3 regions of the Nonomuraea sp. 3-1Str genome follow, and region 1 is predicted to be linked to each of the others. Evidence: predicted binding sites of a transcription regulator. Region 1 holds the regulator's gene; each other region holds the start of a gene.
What was found. Region 1 encodes LexA, which represses DNA repair genes until DNA is damaged. Its sites were predicted from a motif close to TCGAACANNTGTTCGA; they were not measured.

Region 1 (7,753 bases):
GAATCGGCGGCCGCACTCGGGACAGGTGCGGCGACGCCGGATCGCGCCGCCGTCGTCCGTCGAGCGGCTGTCGATGACCCTCGTGTCAGGATGGCGACAGAACGGACAATGCACGCGTTTCGCCTCCTGCCCCGCGGCCACCCCACCCGGCCCTCGCCGCCGCGCGAACGCCCCTGCCCAGGTTGACCAGGGAACGCTCACGCCCGCACCATGGCATGCCATGGTGCGGTCACGAAAACACAAGGTGTGGTGAACTACATCGGTGTAAGTACTAGATGTTGTGGTCCAACCGTAGAAGCGCGCGACCATGAACGCAAGTTGAGCCACACCTGTCCCAGGGAAGCCGCTGATCAGCACGGCATGTTCCCGCCCGCCCGGCGTGTCGGCCCCTTCTGGCTACGTAGGCCCCGCTGAACTGCCCTGTAAGCGGAAAGAACACCATCCACACAGGTTCAAAACCTATGCCGCATCTCAGGCCACCGAGACCGCGCCCTTCCCCCCGCTCCGTCCCTCGTGGAGCCGGACCGACTCGCCGAACCGCCACCGCCTCGTAGCGGGCGCTGCCTGCGGCGACGGCGAGGTGCGGCCGCCCCGCGGCGTTGCCTGACCGAGCTGATTCTGCCGCGTGAGGCGCCCATCAAGGAGGCGGCCGAAACCACCGCCGTGCAGTTACCGCCCATCGTCCTCGGCGGAAGGTCGGCGCGGGCACGCGAGGACGGGCCCTCGACGAGCGAGAGCAGCGAAGGACTCCACGGTGGCCGGGTCAGGGGTCGCCCGCGCGAGTCAGCTTCGCGCGATCAACCGTACGCACCTCTGCGCGGGAAGGAGCACGCCGCCATCGAAGCGTGGACGGCCGTGGAAGCGACGGACGCAGCGGCATTCGCCGTCGTGGCGGCATTCGCCGTCGTGGCGGCATTCGCCGTCGTGGCGGCGTGGGCGGGCGTGGCGGCGCGAGCGGCCGTGGCGGCGTGGGCTGGCGTGGCGGCGTGGGCGGCCGTTCTGGTGCCGAGCCAGAAGCCGCACAGCGACAACAGCGCCGCCACCGCGACCATGATCGCGGCCCGTCCGCGACGGGTGAGCCGCACCGGCGCCGTGCGCCGCCCGCGCTTCCCGGGCACGGGACCCGTCCGCATGGACCCCTTCCGGACGGCGCCCCTCCGGACAGACCCCATCCGAGCAGACCCCTTCCGCACGGCCCGTCGCCCGAGCGCTCCCCGTCGCCTCTCACCAGCCCCGGAGCCGAGCCCCACCTCTCGGCTCTCCCCGAACCCTCGCCCTTGATCGCCCCTTCGCGCCTGGCCGACCCCTCGTTTCTGACCGGATCCTCGCCCCTGGCCCGCTGCGGCCGCCTCGCTGCGGCCACCCTGAACGACAGAACCGATCCGCGCCACCGGCACAGACCCGCCACCCCGGCCGCCCGCCCCTGCCGACCGGTTCGCCGGAAACGAGCCGCCTCCCCGTGCCCGCCGGCCTTCCGGGACGGTCGCGCCTCCCCCGCCCGGCCCGCCGCCCCTCCTTCCGGGTCGCCCAGCCGGGAGGCCGAGGCCCTCGGCCTCTGCTCTGGGGGGTGGCACGAGCCACAGCTGGGGTCTTCCTCCCGCGGCGAAGGCGCGACCGGCCCCGCGGGCCGCCGTCGCGTCGGCGCCCGGCGACACACCACCACTACGCGAGACGTCCTCCCGCATCTGAACCCCACCCCTCGAAGTGACCCCTGCGGTCCACCCGGCCGCGCGCCGGGCTCGGTCGCCGCGCCCGGCCCTACCATCCAGTACGCCCAGAACGCCCGAAGCGCTCAGCCGTTCCGCCTCACAGCACGCGACCCGCCGTCACGACGGGCCGGCGCCCCCATCTCCACGCACCGCGACCGCCTCCCCTGAAGCACGGCTCGGTCCCATCTCCACGCACCGCGACCCCCTCCCCCTGAAGCACGGTTCGGTCTCATCTCCACGCACCGCGACCGCCTCCCCCTGGAGTACGGCTCGGCCCCTGCCCGTGGGTGACGCCGAGCTCCGCGCGATGACCAACGAGCGTGGCGTGTCGGCTCCGGCCGTCCTGCCGCCGTCCTGCCGTCGTTCTGCGTCCGGCCACTCTCGCCACCCGACCACCACCACCTCGGCCCCGCCTGGATGGTGAATTGTCGCGTAAACCGAGGCGTTCGCGAATACTGAACGCTTTGTCCTCCCCCACGGTCCGCCCGCCCCCGACACCGTCGTTCTTGATCGCCTTTGTACGGCCCTCGGCGACCCGCTGCCGCCCGGCGTCGTCGCTGGTCATGTCCGTGACCGCGGTGACGCGCACGATTGACCTCCCACGCCGTCCGAGTCCGAGAAAAAGACCTCATTAAGATCAGCAAATCGAACACGGTGTCTATCGAACTCCCGTACGATGTTGTACACCACGTCACTGATAATTTCGAGGACGACTCGAACAATTGTTTGAAGATGATCTTCAACAGCGATACGGTCGCTGTGTGCGACATGGAGACCACGGACCGGGAGGGCAGGCCGGAGCGGCAGGCCACCCGGCGACGAGGAGGAGAGCATGAGCGAGCGAGATGACGCAAACGGGGTCACAGACCTCGCGGTGCGCCGGCGCGACTCCCTGGGCCTGACGCCCCGGCAGCGCAAGATTCTCGAAGTGATTCGCGATTCGGTGCAACAGCGCGGATATCCGCCGTCCATGCGTGAGATCGGCGAGGCCGTCCAGCTGACGAGCACGTCGAGCGTGTCGCACCAGTTGACGGCGTTGCAGCGCAAGGGCTACCTGCGGCGTGACCCGCACCGGCCGCGCGCCCTCGAAGTCCGCCTGCCGGGCGAGCCGGCACTGTGGGTCGACCCCGACGCCTCCTCCGAGGAGCCCACGGTGAGCAGGCCCACGGCCGCCTATGTGCCGCTGGTCGGCCGGATCGCCGCCGGTGGGCCGATCCTCGCCGAGGAGAGCGTCGAAGACGTCTTCGCGCTGCCCAAGCAACTCGTCGGCGAGGGCACCCTGTTCCTCCTCCAGGTCGCCGGTGACTCCATGATCGAGGCCGCCATCGCCGACGGCGACTGGGTGGTCGTGCGTCAGCAGCCCGTCGCCGAGAGCGGCGACATCGTGGCCGCCATGATCGACGGCGAGGCCACGGTCAAGACCTTCAAGCGCAAGGACGGCCACGTCTGGCTGGTCCCCCACAACCCCAACTACGACCCGATCCCCGGCGACGAGGCCAGCGTCCTGGGCAAGGTCGTGGCGGTCCTCCGCCGCCTCTGACCCACCCACCATCGCCGACGGCTCCCCGGAAGCACCCCGGGGAGCCGCGACCAGCACCGGCAGCCTTCGTTCCGCGCCCTCGGCGTTGAGCTCGTCGAGCCCGGCATCGCGCCCTGCTCCGGTCGCGGCGGTCCACTCGCGCGCTGCCCCAGTCGCGGTGTTCGAGCCGTGCCCTGCCCCGGCCACGATGTTCGAGTTCGAACCCTGCCCCGGCCACGGCGGTCGAGCCGAGCCGTACCTCGGTCGCGGCAGTCCACTCGTGCCTTGCCCCAGTCGCGATGTTCGAGTTCGAGCCCTGCCCCGGCCACGGCGGTCGAGTCAAGCCCTGCCTCGGTCGCCGCGGTCGATTCGTGCCGGCGGTCAGGCCGGACATCGCCCACCCCCATCGAGAACCCGTCCAAGGCGGAGACGACCTGGACGTTGCCGCCGCGCCGGGCGTGCTTGCGACCGCCGCAGGTTGACGCTCCTGGCCAGGTCCAGGCCATGACCAGTTGGGCGTGCGTCGAGAACCTGGTCGCATCAGGTCAACCGCCCCATCCGAGCCCGTCCGACAGCCACCGGAGCACCCGCACCGCCCGGCGGAACACCCCCACGCTCGCTCGCCCTCGCGGCGGAACACGCACCCTGCGACGGCCGGTCGCCGGCCTCGGGGCGAACCAGATGCCTGGCAGCATCCGGTCGCCGGCTCGCGGCGGAACCAGGTGCCCGACAGCATCCGGTCGCCGGCCTCGGCGGCGAACCAGGTGCCCTGCGGGCCGGTCGCCGGCCTCGCGGCGGACCTGGTGACGGCCTCCGCACCCACCGGCTGAACGCAGCGGTGGCCGGGGGACGCTGGAAGCCCTGATGAAGTGGCGGGGCTGCGAGGCCGTCAACGGTGCTCGCTCGGCGCCGTGCGCTCGCGCCGCCGAGTGTCAGCGGGACGCAGCCGATACGGACGCACCCGGTTGCCGCGCCCCCGGCAGGGCGGTGAAACGTCGGGTCGAGAGGGCGACGAGGAGTCCGAGGGCGGCGTAAGCTCCGCCGAGCAGGCTGGCGGCCGGCCATCCCGCGGCGCTGTAGGCCCACGTGGTGGTGATCGCGCCGAGCGCGGAGCCGAGGGAGTAGAAGGCCATGTAGGCGCCGATGACGCTGCTGCTCTGGTCGGGTCGGGCGGCGGTGAGCAGGTGCTGGCTGCTGACGTGAACGGCTTGCACGGCGAAGTCCAGAAGGATGACGCCGACGATCAACAGCCACAGCGACGACCCCGCTTGACCGATCAGCAGCCACGCGGCTGTGAGCAGGGCAAGCGACCAGCAGGTGACCGAGGACGCCAGACCACGGTCGGCCCATCGGCCGGCCCGGGCCGCGCCCAGCGCCCCGGTGAGACCGGCGAGTCCGAACAATCCGATCTCGGCGGTGCCGAAGTGCCACGGCGCGTCGCCGAGCGGGAGCGCCAGTCCGCTCCACAGCGTGCCGAAGGAGGCGAACAGGAAGAACGCGACCAGTCCCCGGCTGAGGAAGAGCCGGTCGCCGACCACCAGACGACCCACCGATGACAGCAACTGCCCGTACCGGGCTCGGGGGCGGCGGATGTCGGCCTTGAGGGTGAATCGGGCGGCGAGCGCGAGCATCGCGCAAAGCCCGGCGATGACGAGGTAGACCATGCGCCAGTCGGCCAGCTCGCCCAGGGTGCCCGCGACCACCCGCACTCCGAGAATCCCGATGACCACGCCCGAGGTGACCGCTCCGATGTTGCGGCCGCGCTCGCCGGTCGGCGAGACGGCGGCGACGTAGGCCACCGTGATCTGGACGACCACGGCGAACAGGCCGGCCAGGGCCAGGCCCGCGATCGCGATGCCGCCGCTGGGCGCGGCGGCGGCCACCCCCGCGCCTGCCGCTGTGAGCAGCAGGTGCACCGTGATGAGTCTGCGGCGGTCGAACAGGTCACCGAACGGGACCAGCAGCACCAGCCCCGCCAGATAGCCGATCTGGCCGGCGGCGACCAGCCACCCCAGTGCCCCTTCCCTCAGCCCGAGGTCCTCGCCCGCGGCCTCGAGAACCGGCTGGATGCCGTAGACGGTCGACACCGCCACCGCGCACACCAGCGCGAGCACGGCCCGCTGCCTCCCGGTCAGTCCTGGCGCCATATCACCCTCCGATAAGTTGCGAAATGCAACTCATCCGACGCTAGGGCATACTGGTTTCATATTGCAACTCATCGCGGAGGGCCCCGTGGACGTCACACTCGCTGCAGGAAGCGCCTGGACCGACCCGGCCTGCCCGGTCGCGCGGACCGTCGACCTGATCGGCGACCGGTGGAGCCTGCTGATCATCCGCGACGCGATGGACGGGGCGACGACCTTCACCGAGTTCCATCAGCGGCTGGGGATCGCCCGCAACATCCTCACCGACCGGCTCCGCAAGCTCGTCGAGCACGGCATCCTGGACAAGGGCGCCGCCACCGACGGCAGACGACACACCTATCGGCTCACCGAAGCCGGGCAGGATCTCTTCACGGCCGTCGTCGCTCTCCGCCAATGGGGCGAGCGCCACGCCTTCGCCCCGGACGAGCCGCACTCCGTTCTCGTCGACGACCAAGGGCGGCAGCTTCCCCGGCTCCACCCGCTCGGCCAGGACGGCGCGCCGCTCTCCGTCGAGGCGTCGCACGTGCGGAAGACCGCCCTGCCGCGCTTCCGTTGAGGCACCGCTCTCCCCGATCCGCAGCCAGCCCTCGCATATGGCGACAAAGCGCCGGAAATCTAGAATGATTCGGTGACCGATGCAACGAGCCCCAATGACCTCAAGGCCCTGCACGACGGGTTGAAGTGGGCCAAAGCTGGTCCCGGCGTCATTCCCGCCTGGGTGGCCGACATGGACCTGCCCACGGCCCCCGCGGTGGCCGAAGCCCTGAGGCGGCGCGCCGAGGGCGATCTCGGCTACCCGATCTGGCTTGACGATCCCGGCTGCGGACCCCTGGCGGAGGCGTTCGCCGAGCGCATGGCCGCCCGGTACTCCTGGAGCCCCGACCCGGGGTTCGTGCGGACCTTCTCCGACATCAACCAGGCGCTCCAGGTGATCCTCCACGTGTGGACCCGGCCGGGCGACGGGGTGGCGCTCCACACCCCGGCCTACCACCCGTTCCTGGGCACGCTGGAGACCATGGACCGGCCGCTCACGCCGCTCCAGCTCGTGCCCGACGAGGGTGACTCATGGCGGTTCGAGGTGCCCGACCTGTCCGGGTGCCGGGTGCTGCTGCTGGTCAACCCGCAGAACCCGACCGGCCGCGTCTTCACCCGGCGGGAGCTGGAGGAGCTGGCCGAGCACGTTGAACGGCACGACCTCCTGGTCATCGCCGACGAGATCCACGCAGACCTGACGTACACCCCGAACCAGCACATCCCATTCGCGACACTCCTGCCCGAGCGGACGGTCACGCTGACGTCCGCCACCAAGGCGTTCAACCTGGGCGGCATCCGCTGCTCGGTCGCCCACATCGGCTCCCCCGCCGTGCGTGCGGCGCTCGCCGCGCAGCCGCCGTTCCTGTACGGCTCGTCGCACGTGTTCGGTGTGGAGGCCACCATCGCCGCGTGGCGGCACGGCGACGCCTGGCTGGAGGAGACCGTCGCCCTGCTGGACCGCAACCGCAAGACGATCGCCGCCCGCCTGCCCGAGGGGGTGGGCTACCGCCTGCCCCAGGCGACGTACCTGGCCTGGCTCGACTACGGCCGTCCCGGCATGGCCGAGGTGCTGGAACGGGAGGCCAAGGTCCTGCTGAGCGACGGCGCGGGGTTCGGCCCGGGCGGCGAAGGCCACGTACGGCTGAACTTCGCCACCACGGAGCCGATCCTCAGCGAGGTCCTGGACCGCCTCCAGCGATAGCCCTCCCGTGGCTCGCCCGGGGCCGCGGGTGAAGGGACGGCGAATCGCGGCGCCGGGTGAGACACACAGCGGGTCACCCCGTCATGGCGCCAGTGGGGGAAGGGACGGCGGGGTGGCGGCCGGGCGTTCCTCCAGGGCGGCCAGTGCCAGCTCCACCGCCTTCTCCAGCTGCGGGTCGCGTCCCGCCACCCGGTCCTGCGGGGTGGTCACCACCTCCACGTCCGGGTCCACGCCGTGGTTCTCCACGCCCCATCCCGGGCCCTCCAGCCAGAACGAGTACCGGGGCTGCGTGACGACCGTCCCGTCCACCAGCGAGTAGCGCGAGTCGATGCCGATGACCCCGCCCCAGGTGCGGGTGCCGACGAGCGGGCCGAGGCCGCGGTTCTTGACGCCGGCGCTGACGATGTCGCCGTCCGATCCGGCGAACTCGTCCGTGACCGTCACGATCGGGCCGCGCGGCGAGTCCTCCGGGTAGCGCATCGGCTCGTAGCCGCGCGCGTGCGACCACCCGGTGACCCGGCGGGACAGCTTCTCCAGCACCAGCTCCGAGGTGTGGCCGCCGCCGTTCTCCCGGACGTCCACGACCAGGCCCTCGCGGGCCATCTCGGTGCGCAGGTCGCGGTGGAACTGCGCCCAGCCCGACGCC
Region 2 (7,753 bases), on a different contig from region 1:
CTGTAGACGACGACGAGGGCCAGGCCGATGATGCCGGCGATCAGGCCGCCCTTGAGCTGGTCCTGGCCGAGGGTCGAGGACACCGTGTCGACCGAGCTGCGCTCGAACTTCAGCGGCAGCGCGCCGTACTTGAGCTGCTCGGCCAGGTCGGTGGCGCTCTTCTGGTCGAAGCCGCCGGTGATCTCCGCGCGGCCGCCGGGGATCGCGCTGATGATGTTCGGGGCGGTGATGACGACGCCGTCGAGGACGACCGCGACCTTGTTGCGGGGCTCGGGCGCGCTGACGGCCTGGCCGGTGAGCGTGGCCCACGCGCTGGCGCCCTTGGACTTGAAGTCGAGCTGGACGAGCCACTCGGTGGTGCCCTGGCGCACGCCCGAGCTGGCGGTGTCGATGTCGGTGCCGACGACCTTGGCCTTGTCGAGGACGTACTTGTAGCTGCCGTCGCTCTCGCAGGCCGCGTACTGCTTGTTGGGGTCGTCCTGGACGCCCTGGCCGCGCTTCTTGGGGTCGCTGCAGTCGAGGGCCTGGAACTGCTTCAGCACCGCCGGGTCGATGCCCGTGGTGTCGACGCCGGAGTCGGCCGGCTGCTGCGTGGTGGCCGGCGTCGGAGCGGCGGTCGGGGTGGCCTTCGCGTTCTGGCCCTTCTTCTGCTGCTGCTCCGTCTGCGCGCCCCGGGTGCTCTGCGGCTTGGCGGAGGCGTCCGTGGGGGCGGGCGTCGGCGCGGTCAACGCCGAGGACAGCGCCTTGCCCGTCGGGGACACCGACGGGCCGGGCGTGCCCGCCGAGCGGGTGGAGGTCGTCTGCGGCTTGGCCGACGGCGACGCCGTACCGGCAGGTGAGGCCGAGCCGGAGGGGGTGGCGCCCGGGGAGGGCGCCTGGGTGGGGAGCTCCTGCGGGAGCTGCGTGGCCTCCATGGCGAGCACCTGGCGGAAGCGCAGCTCCGCGGTGGTGGCGACCAGCTTGATGGCCTCGCTCTGCCCGACGCCCGGGATCGAGATGATGATGTTGTCGCCGGACTTGGCGACCTCCGCGTCGGAGATGCCGGTGCCGTTGACCCGGTCGCGGATGATGTTGACCGCGCGGTCGAGGATCTCCTGGGGCGGAGCCGCGCCGTTCTGGGTCACCGGTGACAGCGTCACCGTCGTGCCGCCGGCGAGGTCGAGTCCGAGCTTCGGCGTGAACGCCTTCTGCAGGAACATCGTCCCGCCCAGGGCGAGGATGAGCGCCAGGAGCAGCAGGAGCGTCCGCCCCGGCTTGCTGTGGCTGCTGGTCGGTCGGGCCACTGGTCGTCAGTTCTTTCGGATAGAAGTTGTCGCAGAAGCCTAGTCAGGACTTCGTGGTGTCCTGGCCGTCGTTGCGCTCGGGGGTGCTGCCGGTGGTGCCGGTGGTGCCGTCCTTGTCCGTTCCGGCGGTGTCGGGCACGTCGTCCGTCAGGGGCTCGTCGGCCACGGGGTCGCCGGCCGTGGGCTCGCCGGGGGTGACGACACGTCCGATCGCGGCCTTCACCCACCGCGTCTCGATGCCAGGGGCCACCTCAAGGACCACATCGTCATTCTCCACCGTCACCACGGTGCCGAACAGGCCCGTCGTGGTCATCACCCGCGCCCCGGGGGTCAGGCTGTTCTGCATCTGAGCCGCTTCCTGCTGACGCTTGCGCTGCGGACGAATCAGCAGGAAGTAGAACACCACCACCAGCAGAATCAGCGGCAGGATACTTGTGAGTTGACCCGTGGTCATAAGGGGCGACCTTCCATTGTCGTACAAGAAGTTGACACCGGCGTTGCGCCGGAAATTCCGGGCGATGCCTCGGGGCCGCGCCGCTCAGCCCGTCAGCCTACACAGCCAGCCAAGCCACGGAGTGTAGGCCGTTGTTGCGAAACGCGGCAACGAGGCAGCGTTTCGCCGCGCGGGGAAGTTCCCAATTCGAAACGGTTGCAACCGTTCTGTAATCAGTCGAAAAGCGTGGCTCCGAAGGCGTCGGGGGGTGGCGTCAAACCCAGGTGCTGCCAGGCCGCGGCGGTCGCGACCCGGCCGCGCGGGGTCCTGGCCAGCAGGCCCTGCCGTACGAGGAACGGCTCGGCGACCACTTCGACGGTCTCGGGCTCCTCCCCCACGGCGACGGCCAGGGTGGACAGGCCCACCGGGCCGCCGCCGAACTTGCGCAGCAGCACCCCGAGCACCGCCCGGTCGAGCCGGTCGAGCCCCTCGGCGTCCACCTCGTACAGGTCGAGGGCGGCGGAGGCGACGTCGCGGTCGATGACGCCGCCGGCGCGCACGTCGGCGAAGTCGCGCACCCGGCGCAGCAGCCGGTTGGCGATGCGGGGCGTGCCGCGTGAGCGGCGGGCGATCTCGTAGGCGCCCTCGGGGGGCAGGGCCACGCCGAGCAGCCGGGACGACCGGTTGAGCACCTGCTCCAGCTCGTCGACCTCGTAGAAGTCCATGTGGGCGGTGAAGCCGAAGCGGTCGCGCAGCGGGGCGGGCAGCAGCCCGGCCCGGGTCGTCGCGCCGACGAGGGTGAACGGCGCGATCTCGAGCGGGATCGCGGTCGCGCCGGGCCCCTTGCCGACGACGATGTCGACCCGGAAGTCCTCCATCGCGAGGTAGAGCATCTCCTCGGCGGGCCGGGCCATCCGGTGGATCTCGTCGATGAACAGCACCTCGCCCTCGGCCAGCGTCGACAGGATGGCCGCGAGGTCACCGGCCCGCTCCAGGGCGGGTCCCGAGGTGATGCGGAGCGGGGCGCTCAGCTCGGCCGCGATGATCATAGCCAGTGTGGTCTTGCCGAGTCCGGGAGATCCGCTCATCAGTACGTGGTCGGGTGGCCGGTTGCGGCGCAGGGCGCTCTCCAGCACCAGCGAGAGCTGCTCGCGGACGCGGCCCTGGCCGATGAACTCGCTGAGCTTCTTGGGGCGCAGCGCCGCCTCGATCTGCAGCTCGTCGCCCTCGGCGTCGGGCGACACGAGGTCCCGATCCAGGCTCACTTCCCCGTCCCCCTCACCATCCGCGTCACGCTCGGCCTCGCGCGCTCTGCCCCGCCGCGTCCGGTGCGGGGGCCCTGCGAGAGTACGGCACCCACGCCGTTCACGCCTCTCCGGAAGCAGCGTCCCGGGGGCGGCGGGGCCGGGGACGACGCTGTCGGGCGCGGTGCCGTCAGGGACAGGATCGGAGGCGGTGGGGTCATCGGACGCTCAGGGCGCGGAGGGCGGACTTGAGGAGCGCGGCGACCTGCGGCTCGCGGCCGTCGGCGGCGTCGGCTTCGGCCTGCGGCTCGACGGCGAGGATCGCCTCGTCGGCGTCCTTGGCGGAGTAGCCGAGGCCCACCAGCCCGGAGTGGACCTGCTCGCGCCACAGCGGGGCGGGGCGGTCGCCGTTGAGCGCGGCGTCGACGGCGGCGTCGGGCGTGCCGAGGCGGTCCTTGAGCTCCAGCACGATGCGCTGGGCGCCCTTCTGGCCGATGCCGGGCACCTTGGTGAGGGCCTTGAGGTCGGCGGCGGCGACGGCGGCGCGCAGCGCGCCGGGCGTGTGGACGGCGAGCATGGCCAGGGCCAGCTTGGGTCCGACGCCACTGGCCGTCTGGAGCAGCTCGAACACGGCCCGCTCGTCGTCGGTGGCGAACCCGTACAGGGTGAGGGACTCCTCGCGCACCACCAGCGACGTGGACAGCCGCGCCTCCTCCCCGACCTTGAGCCGGGCCAGCGTGCCGGGCGTGCAGTGAGTGAGGATGCCGACGCCGCCGACCTCGATGACCGCGCCGTCGGGCGCGATGGCGGCGACCCGGCCGGCCACTGAGGCGATCACGGCGCCACGTCCTTCTCACGGCCGGCGCCGGTACGGCCTGCCGCGCCGGTACGGCCTGTCGTCCCGGTACGGCTTGCCGTCCCGGTACGGCCGGCGGTGGCCAGGGCCTGGGCCAGGCGGTGCTGGGCGCCGCCGCGCCACACGTGGCAGATGGCCAGGGCGAGGGCGTCGGCGGCGTCGGCGGGCCTCGGCATCTCCTTGAGCCGCAGCAGCCGGGTCACCATGGCGCCGATCTGCTTCTTGTCGGCCGTGCCGCTGCCGGTGATGGCGGCCTTGACCTCGGACGGCGTGTGCAGGGCGACCGGCAGGCCGCGCCGGGCGGCGCAGAGGACGGCGATGCCGGCGGCCTGGGCGGTGCCCATGACGGTGCGGACGTTGTTCTGGCTGAAGACCCGCTCGACCGCGACGGCGTCGGGCCGCACCTCGTCGAGCCACTGCTCGATGCCGGCCTCGATGCCGACCAGGCGGGCGCCCAGCTCCTCGTCGGCTCCGGTGCGCACCACCCCGACGGCCACCAGGGACAGCGGCGCGCCCGGACGACCCTCGACCGCTCCCACGCCGCACCGGGTCAGTCCCGGGTCGACGCCCATCACTCGCACCGTCGCGCCTCCCGCTCGTTCTCGCCCGCCGGCCTGCCCGCACCACGACCGCCAGTCACGGCGATCGTCACGTCCGCCTGTCACAGCGCCCGCTCGCGCCCGCCGAACACGTGTTCGGCACGAGACTCTACCCCGGCTGACGTGCCCGCGCACCGGGAAACGCCCGCGCGCCGAGGGAGGACGGCCGCGCGGCGGGGGAGGACGGCCGCGCGGCGGGGCGACGACCGGACGCCCGTCCGCGCGGGCGGGCGTCCGGTCGCACGAGGGGGCACGCCGGCGGGGTCCGTCAGAAGTAGTCCAGCATGTACGGCTGGGCGGCGAAGGCGGTGTCCAGGGCCTCGTCGTGCGAGTTGTCCCCGGACAGGAGGCCGGTGCGGCGCAGCGTCGCCGTGGGGATCCCGGCGTAGAGCGCGGACAGGCCGTTGATGCGGAGAGCGGGCCCGGCGCCGGCGCCCGCGTCGGCGGACAGGGCCTTGGCCTCGCCCCGGCCGCCGGAGACCGTGAGCCGCCAGCGTCCGGTGTTGCCGGGGCGTACCGGGTCCTCGACCTCGACCGTCGTGTCCAGCGTCGCCCCGGCCGGGAAGCCCCTTCGCTCCACCGCGGCCGCCACGTCGATCACCCGGAACATCCACCGCACCATCGTGACCTCCTCGACCGACCGCTCGCGCAGCAGCCAGCGGACGGGGTCGTCGGGCGCCAGCACGGCTGTGACGGTCTTGGCGACCGAGGAGGCGGAGCCGACCAGCGACCACAGGGCGCGGGCGGTCTCCTGGGAGCCGGCGACGAGGTTGTCGACGCGCATGCGGTCGCCGTCCCAGCGGTACACGGCATAGCCGTCGGGGGCCAGGTAGAGGAAGTCGTCCTCGCGGGCCAGCCGGCGGGCCCAGGTGCGCTCGTCCCAGGAGATCGGGCCGGAGGCTCGGGCCTGGCCGTGCAGGCGGTGCAGCAGGGCGACGACCTCGGCCGCGTCGCCGGCGTCCATGCGCCGCACCGGTACGTCGCCCGCCGGTTTGATCGCGCGCAGCGCCTCGGTGGGGATGGTGACCAGGTGCTGGGCGCCCGCGTGCTCGTACCCCGTCGCCCGGTAGAGGGGGGTGGTGGCCGGATACAGCGCGGAGACCGCGTCGCCCAGGTCGGTGGCCCTGCCCACGGCGGCCCGCATGACCGCGGTGCCGACGCCCCTGCCCCGGTACTCGGGGTTGACCGTGACGCCCGCGACGCCCGCGAGAGGCTGCGGCCTGCCGTGCCACCACTGGGTGAAGCCCCGCACCCGGGCCGAGCCGGCCAGCCTGCCGCCGTCGAACACGCCCAGGTAGCGGCCTTCGTTCAGGTCGGGGACGGCGAGGGCTCGCCAGCTCTCCACCTCGGCGGGCGGGACCGGTCCGAACGAGCGCCTGCGCACGTCGAGCAGGGCATCCTGGTCATCGGGGGTGAGGTCGCGAATCTCCACGAGGCAACACCCTACGCAGCGGGCGCGGGGTTTCCCGAACCGGCCCGTGGCGTCCCCGCGCCGATGGCCAGGCGGTGCAGGTACAGCACCTGGGCGGCGCCCGCGGTGAGCAGCGCGAGCAGCATGACGGGCAGCGGCGTGGACAGGCTTGCGTCGGCCGCGGCGCCGTACTCGCTGATGCGGAGGAACTGGGCGGCGGGAGCGGTGGCCAGGCCGGGGTCGTGGGCGACGAGGAGCGGCCAGAGGAGGTCCTGGCCGTTGAGGAGGGTGACGACGCCGACGAGGACGGCGGCCATGGGCAGCGACGGCCTCACCACGCCGCCGGCGAAGTCGCCGCCGGAGCGCTCGGCCAGCCCCCTGCACAGCAGCGTGAGCACGAACAGGCACGGGACGCTGACCAGCACCGGCGGTACGAGCGAGACGAAGGTGTCGATCAGGCCCAGGTTGCGGATGTCGTTCCAGCCGGCCACGCTGAGCGGCCCGACGCCGACGAACAGCCAGGGCGCGAACAGGAGCAGCAGCCACTCGCTGCGCCGGCCGAGGGGCCGCAGCCCGCCGATGCCCAGAGCGCCCAGGTAGGCGACGCCCACGGAGACCACGGCGCCGACGAGAGCGGGAACCCACGTGTTGACCTGGGTGGCGATGCCGCCGTCCCGCCCGCCGGAGGGTCCGGTGAGGGCCGTGAGCCAGGGCCAGGTGAGGGCGAGGGTGACGGCGGCGTAGACGACGACGGCGGCGATGCCGGCGGCCCTCCCCGCGGCGGAGACGCTCCGCCCGCCGCTCTCCGGCCGCCCGCCACTCTGCGCCTGCTCGCCGCCTGGCGCCCGCTCGGAGGGATCGCCGTGTGCGCCGTACGGGAACGCGCCCGTGGCGGACGCGGGGCCGTGCCCGGCCGCAGGCCCGGGGCCGGCGGCGGGACCGGAGGAGACGTGGGCGCCGGACGGGGCGGAAGCGCCGGAGGTCCCGGCCGGTACGGCGAAGGCGCCGGAGCCCGCCGGGGCGTCCTCCGGCTCGTACGGCAGGGAGCTCTTCGGAGTGACCCACAGGCGGACGCCGGCCGCCACCACGATGATCGCCGCCGCGAGGCCGAGCACGCCCAGGATGACCCCCGTCAGCGTGGCGACGGCCGCGCCCATGCCCGGCCGGGCCTGGACGAACGCCTCGGTGTACTGGAGGCCGGCGAGGGTCTGCGTGGGGCGGGAGCCCCGCGTCAGGACCGTCGTGAGGGTGAACGTCTGGAGGCCCGCCGCGACCGTGGCGAGCGCGACGACGGCGCCCACCGCGAGCATGCTCCGGGTCACGGCGCCGCCGCGCAGCGCCGGCAGGAACGCCATCACGGCCAGCGCGCAAACGGCGCCGAACGTGGCGGCGCCGAGGATCAGCCGCAGCCCTCCGGGGGCCGTGGCGGGGTCGCGGAGCGTGGTGGCGAGCGTGACCAGCCCGGAGGCGCCCGAGGTGAGGCCGTGCATCCACGCGACGGCGACGGCGGCCGGGGAGAACGCCACGGGGGCGAGTGACAGCACGACCAGTCCGGCGCGCCGCGGCCCGGTGCCGGCCCGGTCGAGCGCCAGCGCGAGCAGCGGCCCGGCGATCAGCGCGACCAGCAGGGGCACGAGCACCAGCGACAGGCTGAACCCCAGGGCGCCCCAGAACCCGCCACCCGAGCCGAGAAGGCGCGTGTAGTTGTCCAGGCCCACGAAGGTGAGAGGGGTGAGCGTGCCGCCGGACTCCAGGCTGAGCCGGATCGTCTGGACGGTGGGCAGCAGCAGCGTGATCAGCATCCCGAGCCCGGCGGGCATGAGGAGCACCCAGCCGAGCGGGGAGGACGGGGGTCGGGGAAGGCTGTCGGAGGTCACGTCCCCCGACCCTACGCCGATCTCGGAGCGCCCTGCACGCCGTGGACGCC
Region 3 (7,753 bases), on a different contig from region 1:
CCATCACGGCGCTGCAGTGGGTGGTGAACGTCTACACCATCCCACTCGCCAGCGTGCTGCTGACGGCGGGCAGCATGAGCGACCGCTGGGGCGCCCGCAGGCTGTTCGCGGCCTCGCTGGCCACCTTCACCGCGGCCTCCCTGCTGTGCGCGGTCAGTCCCACGCTGAACGTGCTCATCGTCGCGCGGTTCGCGCAGGGACTGGCCGCGGGCGGGCTGCTGCCGACCACCTTGGCGATCATCGCCCGCACCTACCCCGACCACGCCGAGCGGGCAAGAGCCATCACGGTCTGGGGCGCGACAGGCGGGCTCGCCCTGGTGGCGGGGCCGGTCGGCGGCGGGCTGCTCACCGACCTGCTCGGCTGGCGCGCGATCTTCGCGATCAACATCCCGATCGGCCTGGTCACGATCCTGCTGGCGCTGCGCCACGTCGCCGAGACCCCCCGACGCCAGGCCCGCGCCGACCTGCCCGGGCAGGTGGCGGCGGCGGTCGCACTCGCGTCAGTCACCGCGTGGCTGATCGAGGGCGGCCCCCTCGGCTGGGGCTCGGCCGTCCCCCTCGGGCTGCTGGCACTCGGCACCGCCGCGACCGCCGCCTTCCTGCTGATCGAGCGGCACTCCGGCCATCCCATGCTGCCGCTGGCGGTCTTCCGCCGCGCCGCCTTCTCCGCGTCGGTCGGCAGCGGACTGGCGTTCCAGTTCGCCGGGTACGGCATGCAGTTCATGCTCGCTCTCCATCTTCAACAGCACTGGAGTCTCGGCCCCGCGCGAACGGGCGTATGGTTCCTGCCCTTCTCGATCGCCTGGGTGTTCGGCACCATCGTGATCAACCGCCGCCTGATCGGGCTCGGGCCCCGGGCACTGCTGTGGAGCGGAGCGCTGGTGTCCGCCGCCGGGGCGATGCTGCTGCTGGGCGTCGCGGGGCCGGGCACCTGGCCACTGTTCCTGGCGGGCACAACGCTGGCCGGGCTCGGATGCGGCGTGTTCTCGCCCAGCTTGAACGCCGCCGCGCTCCAGGCGATCGACCCGGCCTACGCGGGGCTCGGCTCAGGAGTCCTCAACACCGCCCGCCAGGCCGGCATGGCCATGGGGGTGGCGCTCCTCGGCTCCCTGGTGTCGATGCGCGACGCGGCGCTGGGCGTCCACCTCGGCGCGGCCCTGCTCACCGCCTGCTTCCTGACCATCGTCTGGCTGAGCCTGCGCTACCTCCCCGGTCGCTCCGACCGGCTCGCGTGACCACCGGCGGCGGCCACGGCGTCGTACGGGTGGGGTGAGGTTCGGGCGGGGTGCGGCGAACCTCAGGTCTGCTGCTGGCCCCGCAGGTCGAAGTCGTCGAACGTGGTGCGCAGCACCGACTCGCTGTCCTTGGGCGTGCGGGCGAACAGCCCCACGTACCCGTTGCCGAGCCCGTTCGGGTCGTCCACCTGCTGGACCCGATCGCCGTTGACCCACATCGTCAGCCGCACCGCGCTCCCGCGCTGCTCGCACGACGCCTCGATGCGGGCCTTGCCCGGCAGGCCGTCCACCTTGACCGGCTGCGCCAGCGTGCCGCCCGAGCCGTCCACGATGCGCCGGATGCGGGCCTGCCCCGACGTGTCCAGGCCGAACTCGTAGGAGGTGCGGTCGTCGGCCGAGTGGCAGTACACGCCGTACTCGCCGCTGCCGACGACCTGCCGGACCTGCGCGGTGACGCCGACGACCACGCTCTGCGGCATCATCGGCGTCGGGGTGCTCGACGGCAGCGGCGTCCCCGTCGGCGTGGCGATGAGGTACGACGTGGGCGCCTTGATCCGGCGCTCCTCGTAGTCCTCCTCCACGTCGAGGCCGAACGTGCCGTCGGTGCGGTAGCCGTAGGAGGCGGTCTCGTCGGGGTCGTAGGTGCCGCCCCAGCCGCCGGAGGTCTGGGTGAAGTCATCCTGGAGGAGCGTCAGCCCCTCGGGCGGCCCGCCGGGCGACAGGAACGTCCACGCCGCCAGGACCGCGCCGGCGAGCGCCACCGTCCCGACGGCCAGCCCGGCGGCCAGGAGCCCCCGCCTGCGCCCGCGCGAGGGGGATCCCGGCCCGCCGCCCGGGACCGGGTGCGGGACACCCGGCTCGGTGAACGGCGTCGTCCCCTGCTGCTGCCAGCTCAGCCGCACCGTCCGCGCCGCCTGCTCCGGCGCCGCCGAGCGGCCCACCAGGTGGTCGAGGAGCTGCTGCGCCGTCGGCCGGGCCGCCGGGTCCTTGCGCAGGGCGGCGGCGACCAGCTCGCGCAGCGACGGATCGACCTGGCTCAGGTCGGGCTCGGTGTTGAGCACCTGATAGACGATCGCGGGCAGCGTCTCGCCGCCGAACGGCGCCCTGCCGCTCGCCGCGTACGCCACCAGGCAGCCCCACGAGAACACGTCGCACGCCGGCGACACCGGGTCGCCCCGCAGCACCTCGGGCGCCATGTAGCGGGGCGTGCCGACGATCTCGCCGGTGCCCGTGACCCCGCTGAGCGTGTCGAGCGCCCGCGCGATGCCGAAGTCGATCACGCGGGGGCCGACGGGCGACAGCAGCACGTTCGACGGCTTGAGGTCGCGGTGGACCACCCCGGCCCCGTGGATGGCGGTCAGGGCGGTGGCCACGCTGACGGCCAGCGCGTCGAGGCTGGATCCGCGCAGCGGTCCGGACTGCTCGACGGCCTGCTCCAGGTTGGGGCCCGGCACGTACTCGGTGACGACGTAGAGGATCCGGCCGTCGAGGGCCGCCTCCAGGACCGCGGCGGTGCAGAACCTGCGCACCCGCCGGGCGGCGTCGGCCTCCCTGCGAAAACGCATGCGGAACTGCTCGTGCTGGCTGAACTCCGCGTTGATCACCTTGATGGCGACGCGCTGCCCCGCGGTGTCCTCGGCGAGGTGCACCGTGCCCATCCCGCCCCTGCCCAGCACGCTCAGCAACCTGTAGCGCCCGATGTGGGAGGTTTCACCGCTCACGGCGGGTTAGCTTACCGATATCGGCCTCGTCCGGGTGGGCCGACACGGGCTCGCCGCCGACCGGGCTCACCTGCGTGAGCGACTTGCGCTCCGAGCCGCAAAGAACATATGTTCGATATGTAAGAACACCCGCCTTCCCCCGGGTGGCTGAACACAGTCGAAAAGCCGCGGGGAGAGGCGTCTTGAGCAGACTCTATGGCGATCCGATCGAGGTGTGGACCCGGGAGGGCGAGCCCAGCCAGTTCGTCTGGCGTGACCGGCTCTATCTCGTGCGCCGCGTCCTCGACCACTGGGTGGTGACGCGCGAGTGGTGGAAGGTGCGGGAGGGCGATCCGGGCGAGCGCCAGTTCTGGCGGGTCGAGGCCAGCCCGGGGCGTGAGGCGGGCTCCTACGAGCTGAGGTTCGACACCGCCAGCGGCGGCTGGCTGCTCCTGAGGGCGTGGGACTGATGGGCGCGCCGTTCCCGCACCTCAACGTGGCCTCCGCCTACTCGATGCGGTACGGCACCGCGTTCCCGCGCGAGCTGGCGCGGCGGGCCGCCGACGACGGCATGGACATCCTCGCGCTGACCGACCGCGACGGTCTGTACGGGGCGGTCAAGCACGCGCAGGCGTGCGCGGACGCCGGGATCGGGCCGGTCTTCGGCGTCAGCCTCGTCCTCGCCGGAGCGGGCGGCCCCGACGGCGCGCTCGACGGCCTCACCCTCGACTCCGGCGGCGCGCTCGACGACCTGAGCCCCCTCGCCCGGAGCCGGAAGCCGCAGCGCCCCCGCACCGGGGCGGACGCCGAGGACCGGATCACCGTGCTGGCCCGTTCGGGCGGCTGGTCCCGCCTGGCCCGGCTGGTCACCGACGCCCACTACGCGGGCGGGCGCGGCGAGCCGCGGGTGACCCGGGAGATGGTGGCCGCGTGGGCCGGCCCCGGCGTCACCCCCGACGACGGGCTGACGGTGCTGCTCGGCCCCCGCTCCGACGTGGGCCGGGCGATGGCCGCGCGCCGCGACGAGCGGGCCGCGGCGCTGCTCGGCCTGTGGCGCTCCATGGTGCCCGGGGTGGTGGTCGAACTGGTCGACCAGTACGGCTTCCGCGACGCCATCACCGCCGTCCGCATGCTTGCCCTGGCCGAGTCCGCCGGGGTGCCCGCCGTGCTCAGCAACGCCGTCAGGTACCTCGACCCGGACGACCACCAGGTGGGCGACGTGCTCGACGCGGCCCGCCAGCTCGTCCCGCTGCACCCGCGCCACCTGGAACGCACCACCTCCCACGCCTATCTCAAGGGCTCCAAGGACATGGCGATGGTGGCCGCGAAGATCTGCGGCTCCGACGCGCGCCGGGTCGCCGATCTGCTGCGCGCCACCCGCAGGGTCGCGGAGGAGTGCGTGATGGACCCGCGTGAGCTGCTCGCGCTGCGCGGCGACCCGCCCGCCCTGCACCTGCCCGAGATCGGCGCCGACCCGGTGCCGCTGTTGCGCCGCCGGGTGGAGGACGGGATGGCGGCGCGCGGCCTGGCCCGCTCCCGGGAGGCCGGCGAACGGCTCCGGGACGAGATGGCGATCATCGAGCGCAAGCGCCTGTCCGGCTACTTCATCGCCGTGTCCGACATCACCGACATGATCCGGCGGATGGGCATCCGGTGCGCCATCCGCGGCTCCGGCGCGGGCAGCCTGGTCAACTACCTCATCGGCATCGGCGAGGTGAACCCCCTCCACCACGGCCTGCTCATGGAGCGCTTCCTGTCGGAGGGCCGCGTCGGGCTGCCCGACATCGACGTGGACGTGGAGTCCGCGCGCCGGCTCGACTGCTACAAGGCCATCTTCGACAGGTACGGCGAGCAGCGCGTGGCCTGCGTGTCCATGATGGAGACCTACCGGGCCCGCAGCGCGATCCGTGACGTGGCGGGCGCCATGGGCCTGCCCCCGTACGAGATCGACGCGATCGCCAAGGCGTTCCCGCACATCAGGGCCAGGCAGATCACCGCGTCGCTGAGCGACCTGCCCGAGCTGCGCGACAGCAGGCTGGGGGAGGCGGGGCTGGACCGGGTGTTCAGGCTGGCCGAGAAGCTCGACGGGCTGCCCCGGCACATCGCGCTGCACCCGTGCGGGGTGCTGATCGGCAACTCCGGGCTGCGCGACCGCACACCGGTGGAGCGCAGCCTGCTGGAGTTCCCGATGTCGCAGTTCGACAAGGACGACGTGGAGGAGGCGGGGCTGCTCAAGCTGGACGTGCTGGGCGTGCGCATGCAGTCGGCGATGGCGTACGCGCTGGGCGAGATCGAGCGCGTGGACGGCGTCGTGGTCCGGCTGGACGAGCAGCGCCCTCCCGACCCGCAGGCCCGCGACCCGGAGCCGCCGATCCCGGAGCCCCGGCCGATCCCGGAGACCCGGCCGGAGATTCGTTACGTGCCGCACGACGACCAGGACACCTACGACATGATCTGCGCCGCCCGCACCCTGGGCTGCTTCCAGATCGAGTCGCCCGGCCAGCGCGAGCTCGTCGCCAAGCTGGAGCCGCGCGCGATGCACGACCTGATCGTGGACATCTCGCTGTTCCGGCCGGGACCGGTCAACTCCGACATGGTCACCCCCTATCTGGAGGCCAGGCACGGGTGGCGCGCGCCCTACTACCCGCACGAGCGGCTGCACGAGGCGCTGAAGGAGACGCACGGTGTCGTGGTCTTCCACGAGCAGGTGCTCAGGGTCATCGCGGTGATGACGGGGCGCGACCTGTCGTTCGCCGAGATGCTGCGGCGCTCGCTGTCCACGCCCGAGGGGCGGGAGCTGGTCCGCAAGACGTTCGTGCCGCTGGCCAAGGCGAACGGGTTCGACGACGCGACCGTGGAGCGGGCCTGGGAGGTGCTCGACGCGTTCGGCGGGTTCGGCTTCTGCAAAGCGCACGCGGCGGCGTTCGCGCTGCCCACCTACCAGTCGGCCTGGCTCAAGCGGCACCACGCGGCGGCGTTCTTCGCCGGGGTGCTCACCCACGAGCCCGGCATGTACCCGCAGCGGGTCATCATCGACGAGGCCCGCCAGTGCGGGGTCACGATCCTGCCGCTCGACGTGAACCGGTCGGGCCGTGACTGGCAGGTGGAGCGCCTCGGGCCGCGCCCCCCGCTGCGGCTCCGGGTCCAGGCGGACGCGCTGGGCGAGCCCGGCGCGCCCCGGCGGGCGCCGTTCAGGGCCGAGGAGTTCAGGCCGGGGGAGCTGGGCAAGGGATACGCGCTGCGGGTGCCGTTCTCGGCGGTCAAGGGGGTGAGCGAGGCGGAGGTGGACCGCATGGTCGCGGGCGGGCCGTACACGTCGCTCGCGGACTTCTGGGACCGCGCCCGCCCATCGCGGCCGATCATGGAGCGGATCGTGCAGGTGGGCGGCCTGGACGCGCTGCACGGCCTGAGCCCGGGCGGCGGCGGCGACCGCTGGCGGCCCGGCCGCCTGACCCGCCGCGACCTGGTCGCCCAGGTGGGCGCCCTGGAACGCGCCTCCGCCTCACACGTGGGGCACGCCACCGCCGGCCGCTCCAAGCGCTACGCCCCCGCCCGCCCCGTGCCGCCGGGCAGGCAGCGGGAGGGGGAGGCGGCGGCCGTGCAGCTCCCCCTGGGGTTCGGCGAGCACATGCCGCCGGGCGAGCTGCCCGAGATGACCGACGCCGAGATGGTGGAGGCCGAGCTGGAGATCCTCGGCATCGACGTCTCGCGCCACGTGATCAGCTTCTACGACGAGCTGCTCGACGCGCTCGGCGTGGTGCGCTCCAAGGACCTGCTGCGGCAGCGCAACGGCGCGGAGGTGCTGGTCGCCGGCGTCAAGGTGGCCACGCAGACGCCGGCCGTGCGCTCGGGGCAGCGGGTCATCTTCACCACGCTCGACGACTCGACGGGCCCGGTGGACCTGACGTTCTTCGAGTCGGTGCAGGGCAGGTGCGCGGCGACGGTGTTCGGTGCGTGGCTCATGGTGGCCCGGGGAGTGGTCCGGCGCACGGGCACGCGGGCGGTCTCGCTGCGCGCGGTGGACTGCTGGAACCTCGCCGACCTCGAACGGGTGTGGCGCTCGCAGGGCGTCGAGGCGGTCCGGGCGCTGATGGCCCGCGACCCGGAGTCCCGGGGCGGCGTCGGCGGGCGGCCCATCGAGTACGCCAACGGCTTCCTGCTCTCGCCGTACTCCGACCTCGGCCCGGCGGTCGCGTCACCGCCGCGCAAGCTGTGGCACGCCAGCCCGGGCAGCTCCGGCCCCACGGCCGCCTGACAAGGCCCGGACGGGGCCCGGACGGGGCGGCGGGGCCGGCGGATCAGCTCGCCTGGCCGAGCGGCGCCGACTCCGGCGGCGTCGCCGGCCGGCGCGTCCCGGGCAGCACGGTGGGCATGGCCACGCCGCGCGCCGAGCACTGGACGGCCGTGATCTGCCGGACGGTCGCCGCGCACAGCAGCGCCGCCGCCGCCAGCGCCACCAGCTCCGGCACGCCGACCCCGGTCAGCCCGTCGGCCGACGTCTCCCGCGGCAGCCGTACGAGCACCAGCGCCAGCGTGGTCAGCCAGCTCGTCCACCACGCCGCCAGCAGCACGAGCCAGCGGCGACGGCGGCCGGCCGGCGGCAGGGCGCCACGCCACAGCTCGTCGACCAGCAGGACGGGCGCCACCAGGTTGACGCCGGGGATCAGCCAGGCGGCGGCGACCGGCCCGGCCGTGGCGGACCGGTGGTCGGCCTGCCGGGCATGCACCAGCCAGGTGGTGTACGCGGCGGCGCTGGCGATCGTGGCGACGCCGAGCAGCAGGATGAGGACGGCGAAGAGCGTCACCGGGCCGACGACC

Region 2: ruvC (crossover junction endodeoxyribonuclease RuvC) is a predicted target of LexA. The motif match lies at 4,500-4,515, and genes of this name have one in related genera.
Region 3: MTP10_RS25510 (DUF6504 family protein) is a predicted target of LexA. The motif match lies at 3,057-3,072, and genes of this name have one in related genera.

Annotation. Positions count from the first base shown of each region.
Region 1 is NZ_JALHBK010000014.1:73,968-81,720, forward strand. Features, by position in the region: gene nrdR (transcriptional regulator NrdR) at 1-114, opposite strand, end outside; gene MTP10_RS22715 (hypothetical protein) at 798-1,133, opposite strand; gene lexA (transcriptional repressor LexA) at 2,542-3,249, shown strand; gene MTP10_RS22725 (MFS transporter) at 4,161-5,375, opposite strand; gene MTP10_RS22730 (helix-turn-helix domain-containing protein) at 5,461-5,928, shown strand; gene MTP10_RS22735 (aminotransferase class I/II-fold pyridoxal phosphate-dependent enzyme) at 6,001-7,107, shown strand; gene MTP10_RS22740 (PDZ domain-containing protein) at 7,189-7,753, opposite strand, start outside.
Region 2 is NZ_JALHBK010000018.1:48,598-56,350, forward strand. Features, by position in the region: gene secD (protein translocase subunit SecD) at 1-1,283, opposite strand, end outside; gene yajC (preprotein translocase subunit YajC) at 1,327-1,737, opposite strand; gene ruvB (Holliday junction branch migration DNA helicase RuvB) at 1,950-2,981, opposite strand; gene ruvA (Holliday junction branch migration protein RuvA) at 3,178-3,798, opposite strand; gene ruvC (crossover junction endodeoxyribonuclease RuvC) at 3,795-4,397, opposite strand; gene eis (GNAT family N-acetyltransferase) at 4,684-5,847, opposite strand; gene MTP10_RS26280 (hypothetical protein) at 5,859-7,703, opposite strand.
Region 3 is NZ_JALHBK010000017.1:52,865-60,617, forward strand. Features, by position in the region: gene MTP10_RS25500 (MFS transporter) at 1-1,235, shown strand, start outside; gene MTP10_RS25505 (serine/threonine-protein kinase) at 1,298-2,956, opposite strand; gene MTP10_RS25510 (DUF6504 family protein) at 3,139-3,405, shown strand; gene MTP10_RS25515 (DNA polymerase III subunit alpha) at 3,405-7,190, shown strand; gene MTP10_RS25520 (DUF4328 domain-containing protein) at 7,234-7,753, opposite strand, start outside.